Regions from separate parts of the Blautia liquoris genome, predicted to be linked through region 4. Evidence: riboswitches for the same ligand, from Rfam matches in the RefSeq annotation. Region 4 holds a riboswitch; each other region holds the start of a gene.
The links. A riboswitch is a leader RNA that binds a small molecule or an ion and turns the genes downstream of it on or off. The one in region 4 is predicted to bind cobalamin.
Positions count from the first base shown of each region.

Region 1: linked by a shared signal. The riboswitch ahead of INP51_RS06135 (ABC transporter substrate-binding protein) and the one ahead of INP51_RS08475 (leucine-rich repeat domain-containing protein) in region 4 are both predicted to bind cobalamin.
Region 2: linked by a shared signal. The riboswitch ahead of INP51_RS03235 (energy-coupling factor ABC transporter permease) and the one ahead of INP51_RS08475 (leucine-rich repeat domain-containing protein) in region 4 are both predicted to bind cobalamin.
Region 3: linked by a shared signal. The riboswitch ahead of INP51_RS15460 (ABC transporter substrate-binding protein) and the one ahead of INP51_RS08475 (leucine-rich repeat domain-containing protein) in region 4 are both predicted to bind cobalamin.

Region 1 is NZ_CP063304.1:1,358,395-1,361,548, forward strand. Features, by position in the region: gene INP51_RS06130 (molybdopterin molybdotransferase MoeA) at 1-803, opposite strand, end outside; cobalamin riboswitch at 988-1,175, shown strand; gene INP51_RS06135 (ABC transporter substrate-binding protein) at 1,348-2,415, shown strand; gene INP51_RS06140 (FecCD family ABC transporter permease) at 2,466-3,154, shown strand, end outside.
Region 2 is NZ_CP063304.1:705,426-708,579, forward strand. Features, by position in the region: gene cbiQ (cobalt ECF transporter T component CbiQ) at 1-344, opposite strand, end outside; gene INP51_RS03230 (energy-coupling factor ABC transporter substrate-binding protein) at 367-690, opposite strand; gene INP51_RS03235 (energy-coupling factor ABC transporter permease) at 695-1,441, opposite strand; cobalamin riboswitch at 1,598-1,803, opposite strand; gene hemA (glutamyl-tRNA reductase) at 1,983-3,154, shown strand, end outside.
Region 3 is NZ_CP063304.1:3,390,088-3,393,241, reverse strand. Features, by position in the region: gene INP51_RS15465 (FecCD family ABC transporter permease) at 1-720, opposite strand, end outside; gene INP51_RS15460 (ABC transporter substrate-binding protein) at 723-1,706, opposite strand; cobalamin riboswitch at 1,861-2,061, opposite strand; gene INP51_RS15455 (heavy metal translocating P-type ATPase) at 2,088-3,154, opposite strand, start outside.
Region 4 is NZ_CP063304.1:1,845,185-1,848,338, forward strand. Features, by position in the region: gene INP51_RS08470 (hypothetical protein) at 1-463, opposite strand, end outside; cobalamin riboswitch at 610-795, opposite strand; gene INP51_RS08475 (leucine-rich repeat domain-containing protein) at 878-1,717, opposite strand; cobalamin riboswitch at 1,971-2,178, opposite strand; gene INP51_RS08480 (NlpC/P60 family protein) at 2,377-3,154, opposite strand, start outside.

The DNA.
Region 1 (3,154 bases), 490 kb from region 4:
ACGCAACGCACACCATGTGTAAAAAAACTCGACTCTTTCTCTAGAAGATGAACGGTGAAATCTTCATTACCCTTGGATGAACCACCATTTACAATTAAAATATCTGCTGAATCCAATGCAGTAAAAATTGCATTTCTAAGACTGTCATGATTGTCATAACAGATGGGGAGACAGGTTACATCTGCTCCCCATTTAGACATAATCATCTTGATCAGACTTCCGTTTGTTTCTATATTTTTTCCACGTGTCAGAGGAGTTCCAGGTTTGATCAGTTCGCTTCCTGTGGGAAGAAAGACAACTCGTGGACGTGCTTTTACCTCCACAGTGGTGTATCCTCCGGCAAGGAGACTTGTCAGTGAAAGCGGGGTCAGAATATCGCCTTCCTTTACTAGTTCATCGTTCTTTGACATAAAACTTCCGGATGTACGCACACCCTCACCGGGAACAGGTTCTTTTGAAAGATCCAACTTAACTCCACTTTCCGGAAGAAAAGTGACGGCTTCTATTCTTATCACCGTGTCAAATTCATCAGGAAAATCATCTCCGGTATCAGCACGGCAGAAGTCCTGATCTTTAATCCAGACGGAAGTGTCTGGCATTCCATCTGAAAAAGAGGCTGATTTTACTGCTATTCCGTCAAAGGCAGAACTTCTGACAAGAGGAATTTGGTTACCAGATTGATACGATTTGGCACAGATACGTCCCTCAGCCTCGTCGATTGGAATGGTTTCTGTGCCAAGTTGTGGACGCCAGTGTTCGTAGAAATGATGAAGAAGTTTATTACGTGTTGGTAATTTATCCATAGTAAACAGATATCCTTTCTCATTCGAATTTTTTAAAAAGCTACTTTGAATTGAAAAAGCGTTATGTATTTAAAAGTACAACCCTTATTATACAGATTTTTTTTGAAGAATCAAGCTCAATGGAAGATTTTTTTATTTGTTTGACGCCATTGGTTTTAAGTGTTATAATTTTCAAAGTTATAATTGAATATGAAAAAGTTTAGGTTATTTAGTATTAATAGGGAATCAAGTGCAAATCTTGAACAGCCGCCGCTACTGTGAGATGGGGACGGATATTTGGATACCACTGGACATAGATGAAAGGACTGGTCCGGGAAGGTGAATATTCGGCTGAACCAAAGTCAGGAGACCTGCCTTAACTTATAAAACAGATTTCGGTGGAGATTTTTGTGAAGTTTCTGATACATATAGAGATATTGTATAGATATTATATAGATCAGATATTTAATCTGCCTTCAAAGGCAGATTTTTCTATTTTTATGCCTGCTTTTATTATTCATTTATAAGCTATATCTGACAACCAAATTTATTATGGAGGCTTCAAATGAAGAAAAAAGTATCAGCAGTATTGATTATGTGTCTGACTCTTGCACTGGCGCTTAGTGCATGTGGTAAGACTACATCGACAACATCTAAAAGCAAAAGCACATCAGCACCCACTGAAATTTCGGCAAGTTCAAAACCAGACGCTTCTCAGGCAACATCAGAAAACGTTACCACTTATCCACTTACAATTGAAAATTATGATGGTGATGGAAACAAGGCAGAACAGATATTTGAAAAAGCTCCCGAGAGGATTGTATCCAATCAGCCGCAGGCGGTTCAGTTATTGCTCGCATTAGGCCTTGATGATAAAATCGTTGGAGCCAGCAAGAGCGTCGGCGATGTAGGAGAAACTTACCGCGACAAATTCAATGCTTTGAATATTATTAGTGACACAGATAGTCCTTCCAAGGAGGTTGTTATTGCTCAGAAGCCAGATATTATCATTGGATGGGGTTCTACATTCAATGAAAAGGCACTTGGAAACATCAGCGAGTGGAATGATAAGGGAATTAATACATATATCATGGACAATACTGCATCTGATGAAAACAATCGTACAGTTGAAAGAATTTATACAGATATAGAAAAACTGGGAAAGATTTTCGATGTGCAGGAAAGGGCTTCTGAGATGATTGATGATATGAAACAGAAGCAGGAATCCATCGAAAAGAAAACATCCACACTTTCAGATGATGAAAAAGTTAAGGTGCTGACCGTTCAAATTGTAAAGGAGAATGAGTTCTTTGGACGTGCAAAAAAAGATCTTACAACTGATCTTATCACAAAAGCCGGTGGAATCTCGCTGGATGAGACATTTGGCTCTCAAAGTGTCGAAAATCTGATCAATCTAAATCCGGATGTTATCCTGATCATTAATAGGACAGACTCTACAGCTGACGATAAAATCAAGGCTTTGAAAGAGAATCCCTCTCTGGAAAAGGTGAATGCAATAAAAGATGATCGCTTTGTATCGGTAGATTATGTAGATTTCTATGGTGGAAACTATGAGACAACGGATACTGTCACAGACATGGCGAAAGCATTCTACCCGGACCTTTTTAAATAGTCCGGAGGAGAAACTTATGGATGACATGAGGAAATAACTGAGGTGTGATTTTGAAAAAGAAGAAAAACTTCCCATTAAGTATCGTTTTGATTGTCATGTCTGTTCTATTGATTCTTTCATTGATTTCAGCTATTACATTTGGGCCGGTGCCAATTAAGACTATGGATGTGGCAAAAGTGATTTGTTATAAAATTTTTGGGATTCAGACAGCGCAAGCCAGTGAACTTTTAAATGGTCCGACGATGGAGATTATCTGGAATATCAGGCTTCCCAGAGTGCTTATGGCAGTCGTAGTGGGAGCAGGACTTTCACTGTCTGGTGTTGTCATGCAGGCCGTTGTGAGAAATCCACTTGCGAATCCATACGTTCTTGGAATATCTTCTGGTGCGTCACTTGGTGCAACAGCAGGGATTCTTCTGGGGATGTTTTCCTGGTTTGGGGCACTTGGGATTTCTGTTGGAGCGTTTGCAGGAGCCCTTTTGACTTCAATGTTTGTCTTTGCTATTGCGTTTTCGGGAAAAGGACGCGGAAATACGATTAAACTTCTTTTGGCTGGCATGGCGGTCAATGCAATCTGTTCCGCTTTTACAAACTTTATCATTTATATTGCAAAAGACGCGGAGGGAATTCGATCAGTTTCTTTTTGGACCATGGGGGGACTTACCAGTTCCTCCTGGAACCTGCTGCCAATACTATTCGTTGTGACAACTGTGATGATAGTGTTCTTTCTGACACAGTT
Region 2 (3,154 bases), 1.1 Mb from region 4:
ATCAGAGAAATTCCCTGGTGAAGTCCTGCATGGCTTCCGGTGATGAAGTAACTTCCGATGGGTATGGCATAAGCATCCAGTGGGGTCCTGCTGATATTTACAAGGATTGCGATGGTAGACAGGAGAAGAAAGGCCAGAGGAATTCCCATAAGCCTGAGAAACCGGCGCATAAGAACTCCTCCGCGGCAGACACAAAGCCAGGTGTTGACACCGATCACAATGCAGGAGATTAGTGCGGAACGGCTGATGATGCATAAAATAAGTGTGGTGATGCTGTATGCAAGTTTTACCCCCGCGTTGACATATCGAAGTTTTGACTGATAACAAAGTTTATCAATAATCATAGTCTGCCCCTTTCCATGGTAATTACAGATCCTGATCTTCTTTGCCCAGCTTTTTGCGCTCCACAAGACGGCCCATGCAGTATGCGATGATGCCGACACCGATTCCGGTCTGGAGACAGAATAAAAGACTTTCTACTTCACCTGGGAGTTCACCACCGATAATTTTTTCAAGAATCGGCTCAGCCCATGGCTCATAGCTGCTGTCAACTTCTGCCACTACTTCGCTTCCGGCATCATCAGATCCGCCGAACTCGGCGCCTTTTAAAGCAAACAGTGGAACGAATGCGATCAGTATGGCCACAATCAGCAGAATCACTACAAGTTTGGTATTTTTTTTCTCTTTCATCAGATTAAGCCTCCTTCATAAAACCGATGGATTTCAGTTCTTTTTTCGCATATGTTTCCAGGCCGATGATGATCAGGACGGTGATGATTCCTTCGAGGATCGCAAGCGGGACCTGGGTAGGTGCGAAAACAGCCAAAAATTTCACAGCGGATGCCGGGACGCCTCCGGCCTCTGACGGATGAGCCAGTGCCAGCTGGAAAGCTGTAATACAGTATGTAAAGAGATCCCCTAAAGTGGCTGCAAGGAAGATGGAGACCAGCTTATTGACTTTGAGTTTCATGCAAAGCTTATAGATTCCATAAGAGAGGAACGGTCCTGCGATTGCCATGGAGAACGTGTTGGCACCGAGTGTTGTAAGGCCTCCGTGTGCCAGAAGAATTGCCTGGAACACAAGTACGATGATTCCCAGTATGCTGACAGCGGCAGGTCCGAAAAGAATCGCTCCGAGGCCCGTTCCGGTCATGTGAGAGCAGCTTCCGGTTACAGACGGAATCTTCAGTGATGATATCACGAAGATGAAAGCTCCGGCCATTGCCAGAATTGTAAGGGCACGCCGATTGGTATTCAGCGTATTTTTGATGGAAAAAAATCCTGCAACAAAGAAAGGAATACAGATAACCCCCCATACAATACAATAGACCGGGGGAAGGTATCCTTCCATAATGTGCATCGCATTCGCAGCCGGTATGATACCAAAGCTGATCGCCAGTGCGGCAGCAAGCGCCACAAGTTTCTTTTGTTTCTTGTTCATAATTACTCCTTTCATTTTTACGTATACCCCCCTATTATCTTTTTGTGCATGAAAAAAACGCCTCATCATGCTTCCGTTTTTATATTATGAAGGGCGTACAGACGGCCGGGTATACAAAAAAGCCGCCTTACGAGATGCCATCACTCGTGACACCGCGTAAATCTCATACAAAAGGCAGGTCTTCTGGCTTAAGTCATATCATCTGTCTCCTTCCCGGTTACCCAGTGGATCTATTGACAGGATACTTTGCGCATGAGCGCAAAGGACTATCACAGCGGCGTGACCGCGGGGGAATCATACCCCTACTTCCCTATTATCCTATGAAAATGAAAAACACAGGCTCCTTTTGCATTCAATTGTAACAAAATTATAAAGCTTATATGAGTAAAAGTCAATGTGAAATATACAAGAGCTCAAAGTTGTGAGCTCCATGTTTGCATGAAAATGCATAAGTAAATTTCGCAAAAGAGAGAAAAGAGAGTTTAGAATTTAAACAAAGTGTGTTATGATAAGTGCTGTAAATACGATGGAGGAATTGAAGATGAGTGTACAAATGGTCGGCATTGATTATCATCGCGCCGATGTGGATATACGAGCTGCTTTTTCATTTACGAAAAAAAATGCCGGTGAGGCCATGAAATATCTGACAGAAAAGTCCGTAGTATCCGGATGCGTGATTATATCTACCTGCAACCGCATGGAGTTGTGGGTTAATACAGCACAAGACGAGTGCATCTCTCTGGCAGATGAATTGTGTGAATTAAAGGGAGTATCAAGAAAAGAGTATGACTGCTATTTTGAACAGCGCAGTGGGGATAACGCAATAAGACACCTCTTTCGTCTGGCCTGTGGCTTGGATTCCATGATCCTTGCAGAAGATCAGATTGTGTCACAGGTGAAAGACGCTCTATCTATTGCGAGAGAAAATTACTGCACAGATAATGTACTCGAGGTGCTTTTCAGGAAAGCAGTGACTGCTGCCAAAAAGGTGAAAAGCAGAGTGACTTTTACCCATGGAAATGCAACAGCAGTAAGTCGTGCGGTGGATATGTTGAAATCTCAGGGATACCATTTTAAGAACAAGCGCTGCATGGTTATCGGAAATGGCGAGATGGGCAGAATTTCGGCCTCGACATTAAGAGAGGAAGGTGCCGCCGTCACGGTTACTGTGCGTCAGTACAGAAGCGGAGTGGTACAGATTCCTGCCGGCTGCAATAGAATTAATTACGGCGAGAGGATGGAACTTTTGCCCCGATGCGATCTGGTGGTGAGCGCTACAGCGAGCCCGAATTACACAATACGAAGGGAACTATTTGATCAGAATGGGAAGATGGATCATCCGATTTATGTCATTGATCTTGCGGTTCCGCGGGACGTTGAGCCAGAAGTGGGAGAGATTGAGAATATTACATTATATGACATCGATGATTTCAAGATTACTGCACAGGATGCAAACCGTGAGGCAATCATTCGGGCAGAGAAGATTCTGGATGAGGAGATGGAAGATTTCTTTAACTGGTATAACTGCAGAGATCTGATTCCAAGAATACAGAAACTGCAGGAAGAGGCAGTCAAAGACCTGAACCTTCGGATCAGCAAAAAAATGCATAAATCATCCCTTGAGGAGATAGAACAACAGCTTCTGCTGGAGCAGATTGATGTCTCTGCAGGAAAAGTTGTGGGTAAGATGATGTTCGGACTTCGTGATCATCT
Region 3 (3,154 bases), 1.5 Mb from region 4:
CTTCTGCACGTCAACACCAGATGTCTGAGCCTGCTCATCTCCTAAGGTCATGATATCCATCTGTCTGGAACAGTTCATAGCAATAAGAGTACCTGTCAGTACAAAAGGCAGAATCATCCAGAAATCACGTGGCGTTCTCATGGAGAAGCTCCCCATCTGCCAGAAGACCAGACGCTGCATGTTTTCTTGTGAAACGGACATCAGAATTGTGATCATGGCATTGGCAAACATGGAAAAAGCCATTCCAGTCAGGATAATAGAGTTATTGTGTAGTCCCCTGTCAACCTTTACTGCGACAGCGAGAGAAAGGAAGACGGTGATGATACCTGCTGTCAGCCCGAATACAGGCAGTGTCAGAAACCCAAGAAATGAGAGGTTTAAGACAATCACAAAACTTGCTCCAAGCGCAGCCCCGGAAGAAACTCCCAAGGTAAATGAAGACGCCAGGGGGTTTTGCAGCACAGACTGCATCATGACACCACTTACAGCAAGCCCTCCACCAGAGACAAATGCAAGTAATGCACGTGGGATCCGAGTTTTCAGCAAGATGGAGATTATGGTGTCTTCCACAGGAGCCTGGAACTTTATATGGAATAACTGACCGACAATTACTTTTAAGGTGTCCTGTGGAGCTATAGAAACGCTTCCGATTCCTACAGCAGCAATTAAGGATAAGATGCATAAAAGAATCAGGATGATAAATTTTTTAATATTCTTCATGGTTATTTAAAAGAATCAGGATAAAGTACTTTTGCCATCTGTTCTATGGCAGTTACAACATGTGCGTTTGGCTGTGAGCTTGCATTAGGATCTATGAGAAATACCTGTTTGTTTTTCACCGCATTAATAGCGTCCCAGCCATTGCGATTGAAAATGTCCGACACAGGATCATCCATATAATCGATATTGGTAAAAATGATATCCGGATTTTTATCCAGTACAGATTCCTCAGAGACAGAAACCCAGCCGTCCTGATCTGAAAAGATATTTTTGGCTCCCAGCATTTCTATGATTTCATTCAGATAAGTTCCGTTTCCTATACTCACCAGGTTTGGGGATTCACCGATTTCAAAATAAACTGTTTTAGCCGGTGCATCTTTATCTACTTTATTTTGAAGGTCATTAATTTTTGATTCCATATCTGCTACAAGTTTTTTTGCGCTTTTTTCCGTTTTTGTAACTTGTCCAATAAAAAGAATATCTTTTTTTATATCATCCAGACTGGAAGCGGAAGGGATTGATGTCATCAAAAGACCTAAATCTGTAATGGGCTTAAAGGGATCTTCGCCGCCTGATTTACTCATTCCGGTAGTAAAAATGATATCTGGTTTTAAAGATGAGATACTTTCCACATCTGGGGCCATAATATCGTAAGCCGGCAGGCTCTGATCTACCCCGTCAATGGGAAGAGAGTACTTGTCGACAGCGACAAGCTTGTCCGCTAAACCCAAATCGACGATTGTCTGTGTGATTGCAGGTGCCATCGAGATGATTTTGTCGGAATGTTCTGGTAATACAAAGTCATTTCCCTCACGGTCTTTGATAGTCTTTTCTTCTTTTGCAGTGGAAGCAGACTGACTGGTCTGTGAAGTTGAAGAGCTACGATTGGATCTTGATGCAGCCTCGTTGCCTGCGCAGGCAGAAGTTGTTAATACCATGACTGAAGATAAAAAGACAAGCAGGTATTTTCTGAATTTGTTTTTCATTTGTTGTTTCCTCCTGTTAATGATAAAATCGGTGGTATAAAGCAATATAAAAAACTCCAGCAAAAGCCGGAGTTTCAATATTCAATCAAATTACAAGATAACAATTATGGTGTATGCTGTTGAATTATCATAAACTCCATGACCTGTGAAATTTAATGAAAACAGGCTATTGGCAGGTCTTTCGACTTAGATATCAACACATATACTCGCCTTCCCAAGAGATATAATCCCCCAGTGGCCGTTAAAATCTGAGATATGCTCCATCCATACGGCAGCAGGACTGTTCAGGATTCTCACCCGATTCCCCAAATCCAATAACTATAACTTGTATTACACCATATTTTTATCCGAATGTCAATCATAGCTGAGCGGTTTTAGGCATTATTTTTTATACAAGATCCTTATGGAGTTCAGAACACAGAGGATCGTCACGCCGGTATCCGCAAAGACTGCCATCCACATATTTGCGAATCCAAAAAGTCCGAGGGCCATAACCAGAATTTTCACAGCCAGGGCAAACACCACATTCTGTTTGGAGATGCGGTTGGAAACCCGGGCAATATGAAGAGATTCAGGAATTGCTTCCATGCTTGAGGTCATGAATACGACATCTGCAGCTTCAATCGCAGCATCTGCACCGCTGCCCATAGCAGCACCGACATCGGCGCCTGCGAGAACGGGTGCATCGTTGATCCCGTCTCCGATAAACATAACGGCACCGTTTTCATCGCGAATCTGGGCGAGCTTTGTAACTTTATCCTGGGGAAGCAGCCTTGCATATACTTGTTCAATACCTGTTTCCCCCGCAACGGCATTGGCACTGTCTGTCTCATCTCCGGTGAGCATAGCAGTTTTAATTCCGAGATTTTGCAGTGCGGAAACCGCGGATCTGGCGTCGTCCTTGATAGTATCTGAGATCATAAGTCTTCCAATATATATGCCGTCCAGGGCGACAAATACCTCAGTTCCATAGGATGGGGCGTTGAACGGAGTTTTAATATGAAACTGATCCATAAGCTTCTTATTTCCGCAGATAACTTTTCCCTGTGCAAGAACAGCAAGGACCCCGTGTCCGGCGAGTTCCTCCACAGATTTTGGTTCTGTAATCTCAAGACCTTTTTCTTTTGCTGCAGATACGATACTATGAGCAATTGGATGCGTGGATGTTGATTCCGCAGATGCACATAAAGTGAGAAGTTCTTCCGAGGTAATACCCTTTTCAGGCACTGTCTGCTGGAGGATGAAATTTCCCTTGGTAATCGTTCCTGTCTTATCCATCACAACGGTTTTTATATTATTCATCGCCTCGAGGGACACTCCCCCTTTGAATAAGATGCCTTTTTTGGAGCCGGCACCGATCCCTGAGAAAAATGCCAGTGGCACACTTAATACCAGAGCACAGGGACAGCTGATTACCAGAAATGTGAGTGCTGTATAAACCCAGTGGG
Region 4 (3,154 bases):
TGCCATCACCATTGTCCACAAAGCTTTCGTTAGCTGTTGTAACCCAATCAAAGTACAAGAAGTATATTCCGGGATTCCCAACATATGGATGTAAATCCCAGTCATAGCTTATAGCATACGATGTGGATGAACCACCGGGAGTATAGGTTGCGAGAGTCAAAGCATTCAAACTATTTTCCATTGCGTATGCCTTAATCAAGGCATCTGCCACTGTCGGAACCTTGACCCCCTCTGTGTCATAATCCGTGTATGGTGTTGTGGTGTAATAGTGTCCGTCAGTTCCTACTTCAGCCTGAATAGCGCTGATTGATACCGTTTGTTCAGCTACTGTACTACCTTTGTTTATAATGGTTACATCCACCGTACCACTGGGTGCCGCGAACACACTCATGCTCATGGAGAATACCATCACCATTGCCAGAACAACTCCAACCATCCTCTTAACTAAATTCTTTAACCTCATTGTTACTCCTTTCTCCGCTTTTCCAAGCGGGTTAAGTATTACTAACGTAAAAGTTCCTATCATACTGGGACGGCGCCTGTCCCACTATAATCGATAATACTTATCGGAGTGTACAAAAAATACACCTCCATTCTGCCTATGGACGTAGCATCTGGGAATTTTGTGTTCGTATTCTGACTTGGGTTCCTCCTACTCAAAAGCACCTTCCCGGATATCCTCCAGTGGCATCTTGCTTTCTTTCGTCCCCCATACAGCAGGGATAACTGTTCCGGATTCTCACCGGATTCCTTTAAACAGAGCGTATGCTCTGACCACAAAAATTTCTCAATATTCAGTTTTCTTTTATAACTATAGTATAATCTTATATATCTGGTTTGTCAATATTTAACATATTATTTCTTTCCCTCCTCTCTTCTATAGGTATTCTACCTGAAATCCGGATTTCCGGCAATAACCGTCTACTTTTCCACCCTTCCTGCAACGGATTCTGGCTGCCTTATTGATGACCCAAGGTCCAATTTCTACCGGATCTCCTGGAATCTCCAGAACTTTCAGCCGGTTACAACCGTGGAACGCCCACTTTTCAATCACTTTTACATGGTCAGGAATCTGCACGTATTCCAGCTGGTTGCATTTTAAGAATGCGCTGTCCCCAATCCTTACCAACCCCTCCGGCAGTATCAGCTCTTTTAATGCCGTCTGATAGAACGCTTCCATGCCAATCTCTTTCAGACCGGTCGGAAACTTCATCTCCTCTAGTGCCGTACATTTGTAAAATGCCCGCCGTTCGATTCTTGTAATCCCATCTGGAAGGACTATGGAATTCAGATGGGAACAGCCTGCGAAGGTCTCCGTCTTAATCTCCTGATAGAGACTTCCCCGCTCAAATTGAACCTGCTCCAGACGCCGGCACTGTGCAAATGCCCGTTTGCCTATGAAATTGGCTGTTCCGGGAATGTGCACCTGGCTAAGTCTGGTACAGTTGGAAAACGCTTCCTTCCTGACGAACACGATTCCCTGCATCTCCACATTCCGAAGTGCCGTGTTTTCAAAGCTTTGGGCACCCACCTCTTTCACATGTTCGGGCAAAATGACCCGCCGTAATTTGTTGTTATTTTGAAAAGCTCCCTCACCAATCGCACGACAATTCGGATCTGCCGTCCATTCTTTTTGTTTTTCGATTGCTTTTCCCTGTGCTTTTGTAAACGTATACCCGGATTCCGCCTTCCTCCAAACGGAAACCCTTTCACCCAATATATCACCTCCCACAGTAACACAAGTATATGTACACCCCAGAGGGGCTTTATTATATGGAAAACCAGATTTCCAATATAATAAAAAGATGCAGCATCACACTGCACCTCAGCTTTCAATCACAAGAAAATAGAGCTATCTTAACGATTACCTTCGCTGCCGCAGTATGCGCATGATAAATAGGAAATTTCTCTTTATAAAAAGGGTACAAAAAGAACGACAATTTCCCACTCCATTTATCATTGCGTGTAATAATTGGCAACAGCTTTAAGCAGGTCTCCTGGCTTACGCAATCCCATCTCTCCCCTTCTCATACAATTTTAAAATGTGTACAATGGTATATGGAGAAATTACGCGCATACAGTAGCACGACTGCCAAGGATTCTAACCTTGTTCCCTCTTGGCCTGACGCCTGTACCCAATCGCACATAGCACCAGGAACTTAAGACCGGTAATTGTTTGTTATTATTTTAGTCTAGCACAGCATACGGAAGTATACAAGTAATAATACAAATTTTGTTATTTTCAACGATTATTTCACTTTATATTCGTCAGAATTTCACAGAATAGCAACACTTGAATTTCTTTCGAACACAGAAAAATCCCTGCTAAAGATCAGCTGTCAAAATTTCTGATCCCTAGCAGGGTATTGCACTGATTTACATCATATTGTCTGGAACATAGACATCCGCATACTGAACACCGAATTGTTTTGCCTCTTCATGACTGTTCATATAAATATCAATATGTCCGTATGGTGTTCCTCTATCCTCCACGGTAAACACCTGTCCGCCAATATTCAATTTTGTTCCGAAACCAATCCCTCCGACAGCGACAGTTCGTCCCTGTACCGGCATCCTGCCGCTGGCAGTCGGTCCCTTCGACCACTTTCCGCAGCAAATTGGGCAGCTGCAGTATGCAGTGAGTTTAAACCTGCCGAGATATATTCCGGACGGTTTTGCTCGTCCCTGATTCAGCAGTTGGAATATGGGATTGACTCCCATCGCGTTTTGATCCTCGATCACACGAACGGCCCAGGGAACCTTTGCATAGTCCACATTGGAGATCACAATGCCGGTCTTCGTACTCTGAGCATTGATCGCTTTCCCGTCTCCCATGTAGATCATGACATGGTAGATGGTTCCATTGGGTCTCGCATAGAAGATCAAGTCTCCGGGTTTTGCCTCCGCAGCCGGAATTCTGGTTCCCGCATATGCCTGCTCTCTTGATGTACGCGGCAGGGAATAGCCAAAGCGTTTAAATACCTGCATCACATAACCGGAACAGTCGGCGCCGTCTGTCAGACTCACACCACCCCAGACATAGGGATGTCCCAGAAACTGCTGTGAAAATTTCAGAAGCGATGACCGAACCTCACTTCCGGCTTCTACTTCTCTCACCGTATAGGGAGAATAGCGATAAGCTTTGTTCTCATAT